DNA from 4 places in the Paenibacillus sp. VMFN-D1 genome. Region 4 is predicted to be linked to each of the others. Evidence: predicted binding sites of a transcription regulator. Region 4 holds the regulator's gene; each other region holds the start of a gene.
The links. The regulator LexA, encoded in region 4, represses DNA repair genes until DNA is damaged. The targets are predictions, from matches to a motif close to CGAACATATGTTCG.
Positions count from the first base shown of each region.

Region 1 (2,205 bases), 610 kb from region 4:
GCCCCTTCCACTTCGGTGCGCCGGTTCTCGGCCGCATAGAGTGAAATCCCTTCGGTTTCCTGAACCTGCTCTCTCTCCTGCCCCTTCCAGGGAATCCGCCGGTCATAACCGCGCTCTAAATGAGCAAGCCGCGGGCTGAGGCGGAATTTGGGCAGGTCCGATGCCGGCAGAATCGAATCGTTCGTTTCGATGCCCAGCTCGTCGGCCATTCCTCTCAGCTTGATGTAAGTCGTGGCGGTCGGGTGAAACAGGTCCAGCTCATGCGGCTGCATGCTGCCGTGGTACGGCTTGTCCAGCGTGAGCGCAATGGTGACCGATGACGCATGGGCCATCAGCTCGCGAACAACCCCGTATTCCTGCGGAGTCATCCCGTGGAAGCCGTCGATCCATACGTCCGCGCCTTTGACATAAGACGAGCGGCGAATCCCTTCGGCCAAAGTGACAAGCGTATCTTCATCATCTATATAAAGCGGTGATATTTCCTGTTCAAAGTCGCGGTACACCGTCCATAAATCCTCCAGCTTATAGCGCAGGATCGGCGCGGCCGCCTTCTGCTCCGTCAGCTGGGTCAAATGCTCTTCCAGCACGGCGGAATCTACGCAGTACCGCTTGAGCTCGGTATACAGCTCGTTCAGCTTGCCTATGAAACCCAGCTGGTCACCGGAGGCACCGAACAGCTTCAGCTCCTCTTTGCGGCGCTGAATGATTTTGTACAGCAGCATTTTTTTGCCTTCTTCGCTGATGCCGACTCTCGCCGACCCGCCGGTCTCCTGCATCACCCGGTACGCCAGGCGCCGGAAGCTGAGAACCTGCGCACGGACGCTGCCTTTGACAGCGCCCGATGATACCAGGCTATGCTCCGCCTGGAATGAGCCCTGCTCGGGAACGAGCAGGATCAGCGGGCTGCCCTTAGGCTCTGTTTGCAGCCGGGACGTGATCTCGCTTAGGATCGCCGTCGTCTTGCCGCTACCGGATCGTCCGATCAGAAAATGAACCGACATGGTGTTGCCTCCTTCGTATGTAAACCTCGAAAACTATTAAATATAAGTATAACACAACCTTTTTTGAAAAGAACGTATGTTTGCGGAACTGTAAAAAGGAGGCACTTGCCGTTTTTTACAATTTTCCAGATACGATCAAACCGAAGGAACGCCGTTTCCCGGCATGCCAAACAGCGGTACAGGAGGAGGTGATCCTCTTGTACCGCTGTCTCTTGTTTCGCTAGATTTTTACGAATGCTAGTTTCCAGCCTTCCGGCCATCATGCAGGGAACATGGTTCAGCATAGAGCGATTGAATCACCGGCTAATCTTGTTCCTTCTCCTCTTCCACAACGGTCAGCGGGGCAGGGAAGCGTTCGGAACCATCCGACTCCACGAAGTGCTGCAGGGCTGCCATCTTGTTCTCCCAAAAGCGTTCAAAATAGGAGTACCAATCCTTGAGCTCCTGCAAGGGCCCCGGATCCAGCCGGTACCTCGTCTCGCGGCCGACCTTCCTTTCCTTCACCAGTCCTGCCTCCGACAGAATCCGCAGATGCTTGGAAACCGCCGTCCGGCTGATCGGAAAATGGCTGCTGAGAACCGTTACGGGCATCTCCTGATCGGACAGCAGCTTCAGCAGCTGGCGCCGGGTCGGGTCGGCCACGGCCTGGAACACGTCGTGCTTGGACGCAGTCGCCGTCATGCTTACGCCTCGACGTATCTGCCCAGCTTCTGGTGGAGTCCGGCCCAGCCTTGGTCCATCGTCTCGCGCACGATCGTGTGCGGCTGGTTGAACTCGGTCACTTGGTCCGCGCTCCAGCCGGAGTGGATGAGCGTTACTTCCGTTTTGCCGTCCAGCTCCTTCAGCTCGAAAGCAAGCGTCCAGTCCTTGCCCCAGCGGAACGCCAGCCGGTGCGGCGGATCCACTTCGGTCACCTTGCACGGCGACATGCCGTACGGACCGGCATTAATTTGAAATTCATGGCCTACGACGGGCTGCATGTCATTGGGCATGAACCAGGCGGACAGCCCTTCGGGAGTCGCCACCGCCTCCCACACTTTCTGGATCGGAGCCTGGAATACGCCGGTGTGGCGAATATCAGGCAAAGCATTGTTTGTTGAGTTTTCCATGTATAAGTACCTCCGTATGCAGTCAATAAACCCGGTTTACATTCGAATGCGAAACCATTTGGTTTCACATAGATTATACGAAACCTTTTGGTTTC
Region 1 is NZ_QRDU01000001.1:248,130-250,334, reverse strand. It holds gene addB (helicase-exonuclease AddAB subunit AddB) at 1-1,001, opposite strand, end outside; gene C7820_RS01145 (ArsR/SmtB family transcription factor) at 1,305-1,682, opposite strand; gene C7820_RS01140 (SRPBCC family protein) at 1,685-2,110, opposite strand.
Region 1: a site for LexA is predicted at 1,071-1,084, ahead of addB (helicase-exonuclease AddAB subunit AddB). Genes of this name have one in related genera too.

Region 2 (2,205 bases), on a different contig from region 4:
GCGGGAAAAGCATATACTTATCCATGTTTATTACATGAAGAGATTGCTTCAGAAGCAAAGGAGGATTGGAGATGATCAGCGATGAGGAATTGGATGTGTACCGCCAATCCGGAGAGCAGGTCCGGGTGGTTCGCGACGGCATCGAAAGCAATGATGTGACCGGGATTGTTGTAGCTTGGGACGGCAGCCAGGTGCTGATCCGCCGCCGCAACCGCAAAGTGGTCAAGCTGGACCGGAACTACTTGTTCCAGCCTGCGAGCGCTCCGCGTCAAAGCCCTCTGGAATAATAGCAGAGCCGTCTGGTTCGGTTCCCATTGGTTCATATCGGGGGACTCCAGGCGGCTCTTATGGTTTGGAGCCCTCCTGAAAATAGGGAGCAGCGGGGTGGTCCATATGGTGAGTAAAAGAAGAGACGGGAAGGAGAGAACGGTCTTCGGGAGAGAAAGGATCCAGCCCGAGATAAACTCTCATCCGGACGAGCATCTCGTTACGAAAAGCCGGCCAGAGGATATTCATTTCGTCGGTGTAGCCTCTGCAGGAATATTCCGCCCTGACCCCGGTATCATCTTGTAAGATTCGAAGGATCCGGATCTTGCGTCTTCTCATTTCCCGCTTGACTTCAGCGAGCAGCGTGCCGGCCTGCCGGTCGCCGTTCACAATCAATTCCGAATACAACTGGGGCGTCTTGAATACGCCGCTCTCCTCCATAATCCGAATGTCCCGTTCGAAAACTTTATGAATAAAAATCAGGAGCAGATAACTCTTAATCAGCGATGCCTCTTCCGACGTCATGCCGGGTGCTGCCATACATATCACCACCTTTACGAACTTATGTTCTTATTTTACCCGCAAATGCTTGGATTATTCAATAGATAGGAACTGGAAATTGTTCAGAATGAAGAGGAGATTAAACTTTTTATGAAAAAGTGTTGACTATACCTGTCCAGCATGGTATGATCTATCTTGTCGCCGCGAAAGATTGAATCTTTCAAAGAGTGACCGACCGATTTGCGGTCGTGGCGGAATTGGCAGACGCGCACGGTTCAGGTCCGTGTGGGCTAACCCCCCGTGGAGGTTCGAGTCCTCTCGACCGCATACATACATAAGGCGTTCCCGTTTTGAACAGCGGGGACGCCTTTTTGTGTTTATTTGTTATTTCCCGTAACTTTCCTGAGAGGGGAGTAGCGGGGATTTTTGCTATACATAATTCCTCCAACTTCCTCAAACAATGAAACCACATCGTGGAGATACCGAGTAAAGGAGGAAGTTGCTTGAGTACATCATCTTTCAATAAGCTGCATCACGGCTGGCGGAATATTGCGGCAGCGGGACTGGCGCTTACGGTTGCGCTTTCTGGTCAAACCGCCCTCGCGGATGGGGAACGATCACTGGCGGCGGAACGGGTCTTTAACGAGCAAGCGGAGCAGCCCGCGGCAGACAAGCGGCAAAGTGACATGAAGCCGGATAAAAAGGTTGCGATCATCATCGACGACTTTGGGAACGGGCAAGGGGGGACCGAAGAAATGCTGTCCCTGCCGATTAAGCTGACCGTGGCCATCATGCCGTTTCTTCCTACCAGTAAAACCGACGCGGAGCTGGCCCATAAACAGGGGCATGACGTCATTGTCCATATGCCGATGGAGCCCAAGCAGGGCAATCCCAAGTGGCTGGGTCCCGGCGCCATTACCTCCAATATGAGCAATGAGGAGATTCGCCAACGGGTGGAGGAGGCCATCGACAACGTGCCGTATGCGGTCGGTATGAACAATCATATGGGATCGAAGATTACCGGAGACGAACGGATCATGTCCATCGTGCTGGAGGTCTGCCGCGAGCGCGGGTTGTTCTTCGTGGACAGCAAGACCAACTACCATTCCGTTGTCGGCAAGCTGGCCGTTCAGATGGGAATGCCTCCGGTGGCCAATAACATATTTCTGGACGACCGGCACACCGTCAGCCATGTCAGCAAACAAATGAAAGCCGTTGAAACCTGGGCGAGCGAACATCAGAACTGTGTAACGATCGGGCATGTCGGCGTGCAGGGGAAAAAGACGGCGGAGGCCATTCGCCAAAGCATCACTGGTATGCAGAATTCCGTATCTTTTGTAGGAATCAGCGATCTCGTCCGGGATATCTGGGATTGGAAGCCGGCGCCTATATTGCCGTCAAATAATAGTTGATTCCGTTCGCGATGGCCTGCGCGAT
Region 2 is NZ_QRDU01000002.1:965,840-968,044, forward strand. It holds gene C7820_RS19970 (hypothetical protein) at 72-287, shown strand; gene C7820_RS19975 (YhjD family protein) at 346-807, opposite strand; tRNA gene C7820_RS19980 (tRNA-Leu) at 1,011-1,095, shown strand; gene C7820_RS19985 (divergent polysaccharide deacetylase family protein) at 1,272-2,180, shown strand; gene C7820_RS19990 (N-acetylmuramoyl-L-alanine amidase) at 2,155-2,205, opposite strand, start outside.
Region 2: a site for LexA is predicted at 825-838, ahead of C7820_RS19975 (YhjD family protein). Genes of this name have one in related genera too.

Region 3 (2,205 bases), 1.9 Mb from region 4:
CCCAGGCGCTCACCTTCATAGGAGTACCAGGCACCGCTCTTATTGACGATATCCAATTCCGTACCGATATCGATAATGCTGCCTTCCTTGGAAATGCCTTCGCCGTACATGATGTCGATCTCCGCCTGCTTGAACGGAGGCGCCACCTTGTTCTTGACGACCTTGATCCGCGTACGGTTACCCACGACATCATTGCCCATCTTGATGCTCTCAATACGGCGTACATCCAGACGAACGGAAGAATAGAACTTCAGCGCACGGCCACCCGGAGTCGTCTCCGGATTCCCGAACATGACGCCGACTTTCTCACGAAGCTGGTTGATAAAGATCGCAATCGTCTTCGACTTCGCAATCGCACCGGACAACTTACGCAGTGCCTGGGACATCAGACGAGCCTGCAGACCTACGTGGGAATCACCCATTTCGCCTTCGATTTCCGCTTTCGGTACGAGCGCGGCAACCGAGTCCACGACGATAATATCAACGGCGCCGCTGCGTACGAGGGCTTCCGCAATTTCCAACGCCTGCTCACCGGTGTCCGGTTGAGACAGCAGCAGCTCGTCAATGTTGACGCCAAGCTTGTTGGCATACGAAGGATCAAGCGCATGCTCCGCATCGATGAAAGCAGCTTGTCCACCGACTTTCTGTACTTCAGCGATGGCATGGAGGGCCACCGTCGTCTTACCGGAAGATTCCGGTCCATATACTTCAATAACGCGGCCTCTTGGAAGTCCGCCAATACCAAGTGCTATATCTAGAGCCAGGGAGCCACTGGGAACAACTTCCACCTGCATATGTGTCGACTCACCGAGTTTCATGATCGAACCTTTACCGAATTGTTTCTCTATTTGACGAAGCGCCATTTCAAGCGCAGCACGACGATCTGACAATAAACTCACATCCTTCACCGTTTATACTATTATGATACCTTGTTTTGGAACGTTTGCCAAGCATTTTTTCGAACATACATTCGTTTTTTTGCCGGGCATTCTCCTCTCATCATCATGCCGCCGTACCTTAAACCAACCGCCGCAAGGAAAGCCCGCCAAATGTGTGGGTCCCCCGAAGGCGTTTGTTCTTCTATGATGATCGGATGCTAGAGTCCGAACTGGAACAGGCTTCCACCCTCCTCCAACCATAAGAAAAAGAACCGCGGCAAACTTATTTTTGCACGGTTCTTCCGTATGGTTATATTATACCGCCTGGCGGACGGCTGCACAACTTCAAACCTGATCCTTGGACTCCCCGGTGGCCGGATCGGTAGATACCAGTCTTTGCCACAACCGGTACAGCAGCGTTTTGACCGAGCGGACCCGGATCGTTTCGCGGTTGCCGTTCAGCTTCAGCTCAAACACTTCGGTCTTCTGTCCGCGCTGGGCGATCCCGACGTACACGAGGCCGACCGGTTTGCGTTCGGAATACCCCGGCCCCGCTACACCCGTGACGGATAAGCCGAAGTCGCTGTCCGTGATCATCCGCACGTTCTCGGCAAGCACCTCGGCCACTTCGGCGCTCACCGCTCCCGGTGCGTCGTCTCCCTCCAGCAGCGCATGCGGGACATGCAGCAGCTTCTCCTTCATCTCGTTGGAGTAGCAGACGATCCCTCCCAGGAACATGGTGGCGCTGCCCGGAATGGACGTAATGCTCTCCATCAGCATGCCTCCTGTGCAGCTCTCAGCGGCGCTCAGCGTAATCCCGCGGTCCGCCATCATGTCAACGATGATCCGTTCGATCGGCACGTCCATGCTGGCGTACATATGATCTGCGAGCCGGCTTTGAATTTGCCCCTGCATCGCATTCAGTTTCTCCATGGCTTCCAGCTCTGTAGGCGCTTTGGTGGAGATGCGTACGGTCACTTCTCCCTCCTTCGCATAAGGAGCGATCGTTGGATCGGTCTGCCCGTCGATCAGGTCCAGAAGCCGATCCTCCAGCAGCGATTCGCCGATACCGGCAAACTTCAGCATTTTGGAGTAAATCGGCATTTCGTCGGTCAAGGCGTGCTGAAGGAGCCACGGCTTCGCCTGCTGGTCGAACATCGGCTTCATCTCTTTTGGAGGACCAGGCAGAACGATGTAGAAGTTATCCTCCTGGGCAAGCGCAAGTCCAACGGCCAATCCCGTTTCATTCGGAAGCGGCGTGCTGCCGTCGATGACGAGCGCCTGGCGGCGGTTGTTCTCCGTCATGTTGATCCCCCGCCCTGCGAAG
Region 3 is NZ_QRDU01000001.1:2,763,504-2,765,708, forward strand. It holds gene recA (recombinase RecA) at 1-890, opposite strand, end outside; gene C7820_RS12655 (competence/damage-inducible protein A) at 1,224-2,205, opposite strand, start outside.
Region 3: a site for LexA is predicted at 960-973, ahead of recA (recombinase RecA). Genes of this name have one in related genera too.

Region 4 (2,205 bases):
CGGATTCCTTTTGCTTGCGTGCAAGCTCATTAATTCTCTCTACAACGCTGTCGATATCCATACAATTACTCCTCCAATATTCAAGTCATACCTAACTTTGCCATGATAAAAAGAGCTTGTCAAGGTTCACACCTTTCCAAGCTCTTGATCATTTATCTTCTATTAATATTGTGGGAGTGCCAATACTTCTCCGGCTTGAATTTCGCTGCTGGTTAAATCGTTATACTTCTTCACCGCCATAATGTATGCGCGGATATCCATGTCTTCCGGCTTATGGGCAGAAGCGATTCCCCACAACGTATCGCCTTGCTGAACGATGACATTTTTCTCTAACCGAACATCATCCGAGGTTCCCGCGAATACGCGAACGACACCTGTGCATCCGACCAAAATAATCAGGGCCGCCAGGATCAGTTTGATCAAGGCAGGGCCTGGCACGAAGGACTGGACTTTCTTCAACCAAGGAGTTGCTATAGCTTCATTGATGGATGGGTTAACGGATGGGTTATTATAAATACTTTGGTATGTAGTGTGTTTCAGCATAAATATTACGCCTCCAAACGTTTGTTCTTGTTTTATGAGAACAATATAACACGAACATTTGTTTTGTTCAATACTTTTTTCGAACAATTGTTCCTATGTTTTTAGAGGCTGGTTTCCTTCATTCAGAAACCGCAAAAATCCCGCTCCATCAAAGCAAAATCATTTAGAACTTATGTTTGTACGAACGGCAGTTCTATGTTATAATTTTACCAAACGTTACTAAATGGGGTTGATGGGGAATGTCAAAGATATCTAGCCGGCAGCAAGCGATATTGGAATTTATCAGAAATGAAGTCCGCGCCAAGGGTTATCCTCCATCCGTCCGAGAGATCGGTGAGGCGGTAGGGTTGGCTTCCAGCTCGACCGTACACGGCCATTTGGACCGACTGGAGAAGAAAGGCTTGATCCGCAGAGACCCTACGAAGCCTCGTGCCATTGAACTGTTGGGACAAGAAGAATCCGAGAGCAGCAATCTGTTCACGCATACGATCGCCAGAGTTCCCGTAGTAGGCAAGGTCACAGCGGGGGTGCCGATCACGGCAACGGAGAACATTGAAGATTACTTCCCTCTGCCGCAGCACTATGTCGGAGATGAGAAAGTATTTATGCTTTCCGTCGTTGGGGACAGTATGATCGAGGCGGGCATTCATAACGGTGACTACGTCATCGTGAGACAACAGCAGACAGCCGATAACGGGGACATCGTCGTTGCCATGACGGATGAGGATGAGGCAACCGTGAAGACGTTTTACAAGGAGAAGGACCATATCCGGCTTCAACCGGAGAACCCGGCTTACGAACCTTTGCGTCTGAACCATGTCACCATTCTGGGCAAAGTCGTCGGGCTGTTCCGCGATATTCACTAGCAGATGGTGCTGGACAAGCAGCAATAGAGCCCTTGCTCTTCCTTACTCAGGAAGGTCAAGGGCTCTTTTCGGCGTTGGGATCAAGGCAGGTTGATTCAGGTGGGACACGCCTCACGGGAATCCGCCGTTTGCTCCAGACGGTACTCCGTCGGCGTTTTTCCCGTTTTTTTGCGAAATACCTGGGTAAAATGCTTGACGTCCACATATCCGACTTTGTCCGAAATATCGGCCAGCTTCAAATGCGTTTGCAGCAGCAGCTTGCAGGCTTGTTCGATCCGCAGATTGGTGACGTATTCCTTGAAGCCGTTTCCCGTCTTCTGCTTAAACAGCTGGCTGAAGTAGACCGGATTCAGAAACACGACCGAAGCTACCTTTTCCAGGGACAGATCCGTATGATAGTGCGCTTTGATGTACTGCACCGCGACCTCGATCGCGCGGTTACCGCCCGGGTTGTTGTATTCGTACTCCAGTGATGCTGATTCCTGGCGCATCCGCCGCACTTCCTCCGGCACCCGGTGAATATCTGTGATGAGTCCCGTCGACTGAATTTGGAAAGGCACCTTGACGCATCGTTTCAAGTTAGCGCGCAGCTCATCCGTCAGGCGTTTCATCCCTCCCTCTTCCTCCAGCGAGACGAGGCCGATCAGGCTCGTTTCGTCCATGCTTGTCACAAATCCGCAGCCGTGCGCTTCAATCAGCTCACCAAGCACATTTTCAATAATAAAATGCTCCAGATGCACCGGCGCGTCGCTCTCCATCTTAACCATCACCAGTTGGAATGCGGGGTAGCTCTCAA
Region 4 is NZ_QRDU01000001.1:860,132-862,336, reverse strand. It holds gene C7820_RS04125 (DUF896 domain-containing protein) at 1-61, opposite strand, end outside; gene C7820_RS04120 (LysM peptidoglycan-binding domain-containing protein) at 163-543, opposite strand; gene lexA (transcriptional repressor LexA) at 783-1,409, shown strand; gene C7820_RS04110 (response regulator transcription factor) at 1,505-2,205, opposite strand, start outside.